Rubinisphaera margarita: one gene and its partner. The protein of the gene in region 1 interacts with the protein of each later gene in a pairwise test. Links are inferred from orthologs where the notes say so. Each region holds a gene or a part of one and is shown in the gene's direction. Other genes may lie near its edges.

Evidence for each region. The genes of interacting proteins can lie anywhere in the genome.
Region 2: the proteins of leuS (region 1) and ligA interact in binary tests that used the Escherichia coli proteins (3 or more experiments, as listed by UniProt). The link is inferred for Rubinisphaera margarita from one-to-one orthologs.

Annotation. Positions count from the first base shown.
Region 1 is NZ_JAKFGB010000015.1:121,540-126,398, reverse strand. Bases 546-4,061 are described here. They hold leuS (leucine--tRNA ligase), read left to right. Parts: upstream 546-936; coding sequence 937-3,861; downstream 3,862-4,061. In the rest of the region: L1A08_RS16800 (hypothetical protein), read right to left, coding at 1-395; L1A08_RS16790 (hypothetical protein), read right to left, coding at 4,146-4,427.
Region 2 is NZ_JAKFGB010000009.1:908,509-912,849, reverse strand. The notes cover bases 667-3,664. They hold ligA (NAD-dependent DNA ligase LigA), read left to right. Parts: upstream 667-1,158; coding sequence 1,159-3,171; downstream 3,172-3,664. Other genes in these bases: L1A08_RS06875 (hypothetical protein), read left to right, coding at 3,428-3,664; L1A08_RS06885 (DUF1573 domain-containing protein), read left to right, coding at 667-847. Outside these bases: L1A08_RS06890 (hypothetical protein), read left to right, coding at 1-42; more of L1A08_RS06885, read left to right, coding at 92-666; more of L1A08_RS06875, read left to right, coding at 3,665-3,991; L1A08_RS06870 (alpha/beta fold hydrolase), read left to right, coding at 4,222-4,341. UniProt on the Escherichia coli protein: DNA ligase that catalyzes the formation of phosphodiester linkages between 5'-phosphoryl and 3'-hydroxyl groups in double-stranded DNA using NAD as a coenzyme and as the energy source for the reaction.

The DNA of each region.
Region 1 (4,859 bases):
GCGGTGAGAGCCGCGTGGACCGATCTGGTTTCTTTGAGCTTCTCCAGAATCAAATCGTGCGGGGCGATGACCATGCCGACCCGCGCGAGCGGCAACCACAGCGATGCAATCTGCCCGCCCAGCTGACGGTACGCGAAGTCCGCAAACGAATTCGCATGATGCGGCCACCAGATCGCCGCCCGCTCGTTGGCGTGATCATCGAGCTTCGACAGGTTCGCCAGCGTTTCCCGATCGGGCAGCTCCTCACACAGGGCGATCAGAACCGAATCGCAGTCGGAAATCGCCTCGATGAGCCCCTCGGCATCTCGCAGAGACCTCACCGTACGGACCTGGAGGGGTTTGTATTCAGAGAGATCGGGAAGATCGTCGGACAACGTCAGAATGGTGCAGGACATGGCATCGTTCGCTTTGCAGAAGGCGACTCACAAGAAGGCGGACTCAGCATGAAACCGCAGAGAAGCCGTTTTCGCAGACCTTAACACTATTGTCCGATTTCCGTCGACCATGTCGATACGGAAAACCACAACGAATCCGTTCTGGAAGAAGTCGCTGCTCTCAAAGAGAGCCGCCCGGTGCCGCGATGACGTTGAGGGCAGCCCCGGTTGGTTCAATCGGGAAGAATCAACGGCCTGTGGAGCAGGTCACCCGCATTTCCCCCTCACCCTAACCCTCTCCCCCACGGGGGCGAGGGAACTCAGTACGCCGTGGCCTCGAACGAGTCTTCCGGGCGACGCTTTCGTGGAGAATCGAGCCGGATTCCCGAACCGTATACAAGCCGCGGTTGTCGCCTTAAACTAGCGACTGTTACCGTCCGCTCCGCATGTGTGCCACTGGCTCTGCCCGTGTGATGACACCGTCTGGAGCGATGCAGAACGTCACGGGCGGAGCCCGTGCCACCCGACGACTCGTCACCTTCCTACAGCCGAATTCAGACTCATGCCCCGTTACGACCACAGCTCGATCGAACCGAAATGGCAGGCCTTCTGGGCCCAGAATCGCACTTTCGAAACGCCGGACCAGCCGAAAGAGGGCTCCGCCGGGAAGCTGTACGTCCTCGACATGTTCCCGTATCCCTCCGGCGACGGTCTCCACGTCGGCCATCCGGAAGGCTATACCGCGACCGATATCATCTGCCGCTACGCCCGGCATCAGGGCAAGCACGTCCTGCACCCGATGGGCTGGGACGCCTTCGGCCTTCCCGCGGAACAGCACGCGATCAAAACCGGAACGCATCCCCGCGACACGACTTACAAGAACATCGACAACTTCCGTCGTCAGCTGCAGATGCTCGGCTTCAGTTACGACTGGACCCGCGAGATCTCCACCACCGACGAGGAATACGTCCGCTGGACGCAGTGGATCTTCCTTCAGCTCTTCAACTCCTGGTTCGATCCGACCTTTGAATGGACCGGCCCCGATGGCGTGAAGCGGACCGGCAAGGCCCGGCCGATTGCCGATCTTCCGATTCCCGACGACGTCAAATCGCAGGGCGAAACCGCCGTTCGCAGTTATCAGGACGAACGCCGCCTCGCCTATCAGAGCGAAGCACCCGTTAACTGGTGCCCGGCTCTCGGCACCGTGCTTGCCAATGAAGAAGTCACTTCAGAAGGCAAGAGCGAACGGGGCAACCACCCGGTCGAACGCCGTAAGCTCCGTCAGTGGATGTTGCGGATCACCGCCTTCGCCGAGCGGCTTCTCAATGAACTCGAACCGCTCGACTGGCCGGAATCGGTGAAGTCGCTCCAGCGGAACTGGATTGGCAAGAGCATCGGAGCCGAAGTCGATTTCTTCGTCCTCGAACCGGGCAAGAAAGCCGATTCCTCCGATCAATATCTCAGCCAGCGAGCCTCGTCCGGCTTCCCGGCCAAACCGGGCGACGATGTCCTCCGCGTTTACACCACACGGCCCGATACGCTCTTCGGGGCCACCTACATGGTCGTTGCGCCGGAGCATCCGATTGTCGATCGCATCGTCACGGCTGAGCAGAAAGAGGCCGTCGAAGAGTACCGTCGGAAGTCGGCCAGCAAGACCGATCTTGACCGGACCGATCTGGCCAAGGAAAAGTCGGGTGTCTTCACCGGAGCCTATGCTCTCAATCCGGTCAACGGAGCCGAGACGCCGATCTGGGTCGCCGATTACGTCCTCATGAGTTACGGCACCGGAGCAATCATGGCCGTGCCGGCTCACGATGAACGCGACCTTGAATTCGCACAGACATTCGACCTGCCCGTCATTCCTGTCGTGCAGCCGCCCGATGAGAAGACCAATCCGATCGGCTTCACCGATCCCGGCACCGCCATCAACTCGGGTGACTACGACGGCACGCCGACCGCTGACTTCAAGAAGAAGATTACCGCCGATCTCGCGGAACGCGGCCTCGGACGCGAAGCGGTCAACTATCGTCTTCGCGACTGGCTCTTCTCCCGTCAGCGGTACTGGGGCGAGCCGTTCCCGATCTGGCATGAACTCGATGACCAGGGCAACCCGACCGGCATGATTCGCGGCGTCGACGAAAGCGAACTCCCCGTTACACTTCCCGACATGGACGATTTCGCCCCCAAGGGAACGCCCGATCCGCCCCTCTCGGCTGCTCCCGAAAGCTGGCTCTACAAAACCGCCGCGGACGGCACCCGTCTCCGCCGTGAAACCAACAGCATGCCGCAATGGGCCGGCAGCTGCTGGTATTACTTGCGGTTCTGCGATCCGAAGAACACCGACGCCTTCATCGATCCCGAGAAGGAAAAGTACTGGCTCCCGGTCGACTGCTACATCGGCGGAGCCGAGCACGCCGTGCTGCATCTCCTCTACTCGCGATTCTGGCACAAGGCGCTGTTCGACCTCGGACATCTCAGTAAGCCCGAACCGTTCCAGAAGCTCGTCAACCAGGGGATGATCCTTGGCGAAGCGGAGCTTACCGCGTATCGCATTGCCGATGAATCGGCCTACAGCGATCAGCGCGATGAGAAGTTCGCCACCGATCTGCAACGCCCGTGGGTTTCGGCTCGCAATGTCGAAGAGAAGGACGGCCAGTACGTCGAAAAGGAAACCGGAGCCGTCCTCGAAGCGGTGATGATCGAGAATGATCAGGTTGCCAAGAAGGGGAACGACTTCGTTCTCAAAGACGACGCCAGCATCGTTGTCGATTCGCGGGCGCACAAGATGTCAAAGTCTCGCGGCAACGTCATCAACCCGGACGACATCGTAAAGCACTACGGAGCCGACGCCCTCCGGCTCTACGAGATGTTCATGGGTCCGCTCGAACAGACGAAGCCCTGGAGCATGTCGGGCGTGGAAGGAGTCTACCGCTTCCTCGGCCGCGTGTGGCGCATGATCGTCGACGACGCCGCCGAGTCGGTCGTGCTCAACCCGGCCATCAAGGACGTCGAGCCGACCGAAGCTCAGGACCGCGTGCTCCACAAGACGATCAAAGCGGTGACCGAAGACATCGAGAAGCTGTCGTTCAACACGGCGATCAGCCGCATGATGGAATTCACGAACGAATTCAGCGGCCAGAACCCCCGCCCCAAATCGGCCATGAGCCAGTTCCTCCTGCTCCTCAGCCCGTTCGCCCCGCACCTCGCCGAAGAACTCTGGCAGGTCCTCGGCCACAGCGATTCCCTCGCCTACGCCGCCTGGCCCAAGTTCGACGAAGCCAAACTCGTCGAATCCGAAATCGAAATCCCGGTCCAGGTGAACGGCAAACTCCGAGCCAAAATCAAAGTCCCGGCCGACTCAGATGCAAAGGCAATGGAAGAGGCCGCAAAAGCCGATGAATCGGTCGCGGCTCAACTCGAAGGCAAGCAGATCGTGAAAACAGTCTGCATCCCGGGACGACTGGTGAACTTCGTGGTGAAGGGGTAGTGGGCGGCATCCGTCGGGTGCCACTGGCGTCTCGCCAGTGCGAACCATCACTCCAAGTCCCAATGAGCATCGGCGGCCTCTTAAAGCATGCCCACGCAAGCGTGGGCATGGCACCCGGCCCGTCGGTGTTGGTAAACCGCAGACGCGAAGCCTTAGAAAACACGACTTGCCTACCGTGGGATGGGACGCGTTCAATACCGAAGTCCGTCAATGGGAAACCGCTTGTTGCTGCGCAACCCGGAGGTAAACCTCCGGGCCATCCCGCCGAAGGCAGTGTGAGCTTTTTAGCTTAGAACTGTTGGCCGCAATCGCTCAAACAATGCTTCAAATGTCTCGTGGTCTGGCGTGGCGAAGGGGCAGAGTCGCATTGCCTTTTGCAGAACCTCAAATACATCTTCGGCCAGTTCATCGTCACCACCACGATGTGAACAACCAGCCAACACTTGAAAGAAGCCGTCGTTGTTTTCGACTTCTTCAAAGAACTCTGGGGGTTGGTCGTCAGTGATTCCAACGAGTATTGCTTCATGAATTGGGTGTTCCAATTCAACGCTTTCAAACGCATCCATCAATGGTTGCAGCTTTGTGCGAACACGTCGCATTGCCTTCGAGAATGCTCTGTTGCGAGCTAACACACTAAATCTAAGTTGCATAGTAAAAGCCTTGTCAATGGTTCACCGGATTGAAGGGTGGCCGCTGACCAAACACCCGAATGTAAGTGTCGATGTATCGGCAGGATGGCCCGGAGGTTCACCTCCGGGTGACGAAGTCACAAGCAGTCGCCCGTCGGTGTTGGTAAACCGCAGACGCGAAGCCGTAGAAAACACGACTTGCCTACCGTGGGATGGGACGCGTTCAAGACCCAAGTCCGTCAATGGGAAACCGCTTGTTGCTGCGTCACAAGCAGTCGCCCGTAGCCGTTGGCAAACAGCAGACGCGGAGACCGGTAAACACAACTTGCTTCCTCATGAGATGGGACCCCGCCAGGAGAAAATTCCGTC
Region 2 (4,341 bases), on another replicon or contig:
GGCCTTCCGACTGAAACCGCCGACCTGAGCAACGATATCTGATCTTCACACCTCCTCAATTCTCCGACTGCTTCAAGACCGAGGACATCACATGCGTTCCGCCGCCATCTGCCTGCTCGCACTGACACCATGCCTGGCCTCCGCCTGGTCGGCGGCTCGAGCTGTCGATTCGCGGTTCATTCCGGAAGCGGCCGTGGCTCCGCTGGCCATGCACATTCATATGGTGCATTTGCGCGAAGTCGATCTGCGGGAAGGGAAAGCCGTGGCCGAGTTCGGCTTCCACAACGCGGGCGAGCAATCGCTGACCATCACCGCCGTGAAGCCGAGTTGCGGCTGCGTCACGATTCGGATGCACGAGAACCGCGAGTTCAAACCTGATGAACATGGCAAATTCTACGTCGAAGTCGATACCGCCGGCGAGCAGGCCGGACTGCAGGAGTACACGGTCGATGTCGCTTACCGCACCGCCGGAAGTACAGCCGAGGAGCACAAACACGTCACCTTCCGCGTCGATGTGCCGGAGAAGAAAGTGACCGTGAAGCCTCGGGCACTGATCTTCTATCAGCTGAGCGCTCAGAAGACGACACAGACTGTGACAATCACCGATTTCCGATCTCTGGGAACACTGGAAGTGCTCGATGTCCGCTGTGAACTCGGTCAGCTGTCGATTGAGAACCGCCGCGTCGAACAGGACGTCCACGGCAACCCGCAGGTGAAGTTTGATGTCGCCATCACCGGCATCGCCCCGGCTGGCCGTCAGACGGATGTCATTATCGTCACCACCAACGACCCCGAGTTCCCGGAAATCAAGGTCCCTCTGCTCGTCAACGGCCCGATGGAGAAGTAACCGTTCTGGCTGCGGGGGAATACGCTTCTGCAGAAAACGGAGGGGCGCTGTCGGCTTACCCCGCCATTCGATCCCAGATTCAACGGCTGACAGTCATCGATAGCTGAAGCCCCGGCGGGTAGAAGAAGGCCGGTCCGGGCAATCGTTCTGCTTCGCGGCCGACCAGCCGTTTGCCGCCCTCCGCTTCCATGGTCTTCGTCGTCGGGAAACGACATACTTCGCAGAGCCGGCTTGCGAGGATGGTCTCCCTCTTCTGCATGCCTGGCGACCGCCCGACCAGACCATCTGTTTCCGACTGACGAGCTTTAGAGATGTCTCAAACGACCAAGGACCGTGTCCAGCATCTGCGTGAGGAGCTGAATCGACACAACCGGCTGTACTACGTCGAAGCCGCCCCGGAGATTACCGATCGTGAGTTCGATCGGATGATGCAGGAGCTGATCGAGCTCGAAACCGCTCATCCTGAACTGCAGTCGCCTGAGAGTCCCTCTCAGAAAGTCGGCGGGGCTCCCATCAGCGGCTTCACACAGGTCCAGCATCGCGTGCCGATGCTTTCGATCGACAACGTGTTCGAGCCGGAAGGGATTGTCGAGTTCGACCAGCGAGTTCGGCAGCTGCTAGGGCGGGACACTGTTGACTACACACTCGAATACAAAATCGACGGCGTGGCTCTCGCGGTCATCTATAAGAACGGCCACCTCACTCAGGCGGTCACGCGGGGCGATGGCCGAACCGGGGATGATGTTACACACAACGCCCGCACTATTCGCGGCATCCCGTTAACTCTGGATGGCAAGAAATTCCCCGAGCGGCTCGAAGTGCGTGGGGAAGCCTACATCGCCAACAGCGACTTCGCGGTACTGCGAGCCGAACAGGAACAGAGCGGCTCCACCGTTCACGCCAATCCCCGCAACAGCACGGCCGGCGCTCTGAAATTGCTCGATCCGGTGCAGTGTCTGCGTCGCAAGGTTCGTTTCGTCACGCACGGCATGGGAGAGATCATCGGCGTTCGTTACGAGACGCATATGGACTACCTGAAAGCCGTTCGCGGCTTCGGCCTGCCGACCACGCCGGGCATTCGCGTCTGTCGTGGTCTCGAAGAGGTTCAGCAGCAGGTTGAAGTCATGATGGACTCGCTGCACGAGCTCGATCTCGAAATTGACGGACTCGTGATCAAGGTCAACTACCTCGCCAGCCGCGACGAAATGGGTGTGACGAGCAAGAGCCCCCGCTGGGTCGTGGCCTACAAATGGGAACGGTACGAATCGTCCACTCAAGTAGAATCAATCGACGTGCAGGTCGGAAAAACGGGCACGCTGACACCGGTCGCGAATCTCACGCCGGTCGAAATCGCCGGGACGACCGTTTCGCGTTCCAGCCTGCACAACCGCGATGAAGTCGAGCGGCTCGGCATCGCCGTGGGCGACTGGGTCATCGTCGAGAAAGCCGGGAAGATCATTCCGCACGTGCTCCGGGTCGAACTGGAAAAGCGGACCGGTGATGAAACCCCCTTTGTCTTTCCGGAAGAATGCCCGGAATGCCAGACGCCAGTGGTGCAGGATGAAGGGGGCGTGTATGTTCGCTGTCCAAATCCAGACTGCCCTGCCCGTCTGCGGGAAACGCTGCGGTTCTTCGCGTCCCGGCAGGCGATGGATATCGATGGCCTCGGCATCAAGCTGATTGAACAGCTCATCGGAGCCGGCCTTGTGAGCAGCCTCGTTGATCTCTACGACCTGAGCGGCAAACGGGACGAACTGCTCAGTCTGGAACGTCTCGGCGAGAAATCGGTCGACAAGTTGCTCGAAGGTATTGAGACCTCGAAAGCACAACCGGTCTGGCGACTGCTTACCGGCTTGAACATCCGCCATGTCGGCACGAGCAACGCCCAGGTCCTCGTCGACCACTTTCATTCGATGGAGAAGATTCGCGAGGCTTCGCTGGAAGAACTGGCGAATGTCGAAGAGATCGGCCCGGTCATCGCGACTTCCGTCCACGAGTTCTTCCACTCCGATTACGGCCTCGCGCTCATCGAGAATCTGGCTCAACGCGGGTTGAAGATGGCCGAAGCGGAAACGTCTTCAGACTCCGGCAGCCAGCAGCTCGAAGGCAAGACGATCGTCGTGACAGGAAGCCTGCAAAGATACACCCGCGACGAGATCAAAGAGCTGATTCGCGAGCATGGCGGCAAGGCTTCCGGAAGCGTTTCGAGCCGAACCGATTACGTCGTCGCGGGCGAGAACGCCGGCAGCAAACTCGACAAAGCGCAACAGCTGAACATTCCGGTGCTCAGTGAAGACGAGTTCCACGAAATGCTGTTTGGGTGAGTTTCGGGAATTTGCGTCAACTCGGTATTGACGGTCGTAAAAACCGCATCACCATCGTTAGATGGAGGAGATGCAGAAAATGCGGAACAGGACACAGCACCCTCCCATTTTCTTCATCCACCCTTGAATAACTCAGTTCGCCATGTTAATACAGTGAACAAACTACAAGAGTCGCTCAGATCACGCGCCGAGTCCCTCGTGTATCTGAGACAACAAATCTGGGACACATTTGATTTCAGTGCAGGGAGAATCAAACATGCGTACTTTTCTGAGCGTCATGGCTGTTGCCATGCTGGTCGTTTCGGTGGCCGATACCGCCGAAGCTCGTCGTCGTGGTCGTAGCCGCTGCTACAGCAGCTACAACAGCTGCAGCAACAACTGCTACAGCAGCAACCGTTGTTACACCAGCAACAACTGCTACAGCAGCAATCGTTGCTACTCCAACAACTGCTACTCCAGCAACCGTTGCTACACCAACTCCTGCGGCAACAGCTGCTACAGCAACAGCTGCTACAAGAGCTCCTGCTGTGGTAACAGCTGCGGAACCAGCTCCTGCTGCAGCACCAAGAGCTACTGCTCTGACTGCGGGCAGAGCTCCTGCGCCTGCGAAACCAAGGGCTGCGATGCCTGCGGAACCGACGCCTGCACCTGTGACAAGGGTGGCAAAGACAAGGGTCACTACGGCGAAGACGCCCACAAGGGTGGCAAAGACGTGAAGAAGGACGACAACAAGAAGGCCAAGAAAGTCGTCGCCGGCGATGACAAGGCCGACAACGACAACAAGAAAAAGAAGAACAACAAGAAGGACGACAAGAAGTAAGACTCTGGATTTCACTCCAGAGCTGACTTCTGTCCGACGGGACGAGCGACACCACGCGGTCTTCCCGTGACAGTTCATGAGAAAGCGGAATGCCCTTCGGGTGTTCCGCTTTTTCTTTTTGTCCCGCTCACTTCTCCGTCTCTTTGTTCCCAAAGATTCCGGTTATAATCGGGGCTGAATCTCGCTGTCCGCCAATTCTTTGAGTCCCCTCTGGCCTTCGGAGTCGTCCGATGAACTACACCGTCGATCAATCCACATTCTCTGTCGAGGATCGTGGAGCCGGCGATCCGCTGCTCTTCGTTCACGGATTCCCACTTAACTCCAGTATGTGGCAGGCTCAACTCGAGTTC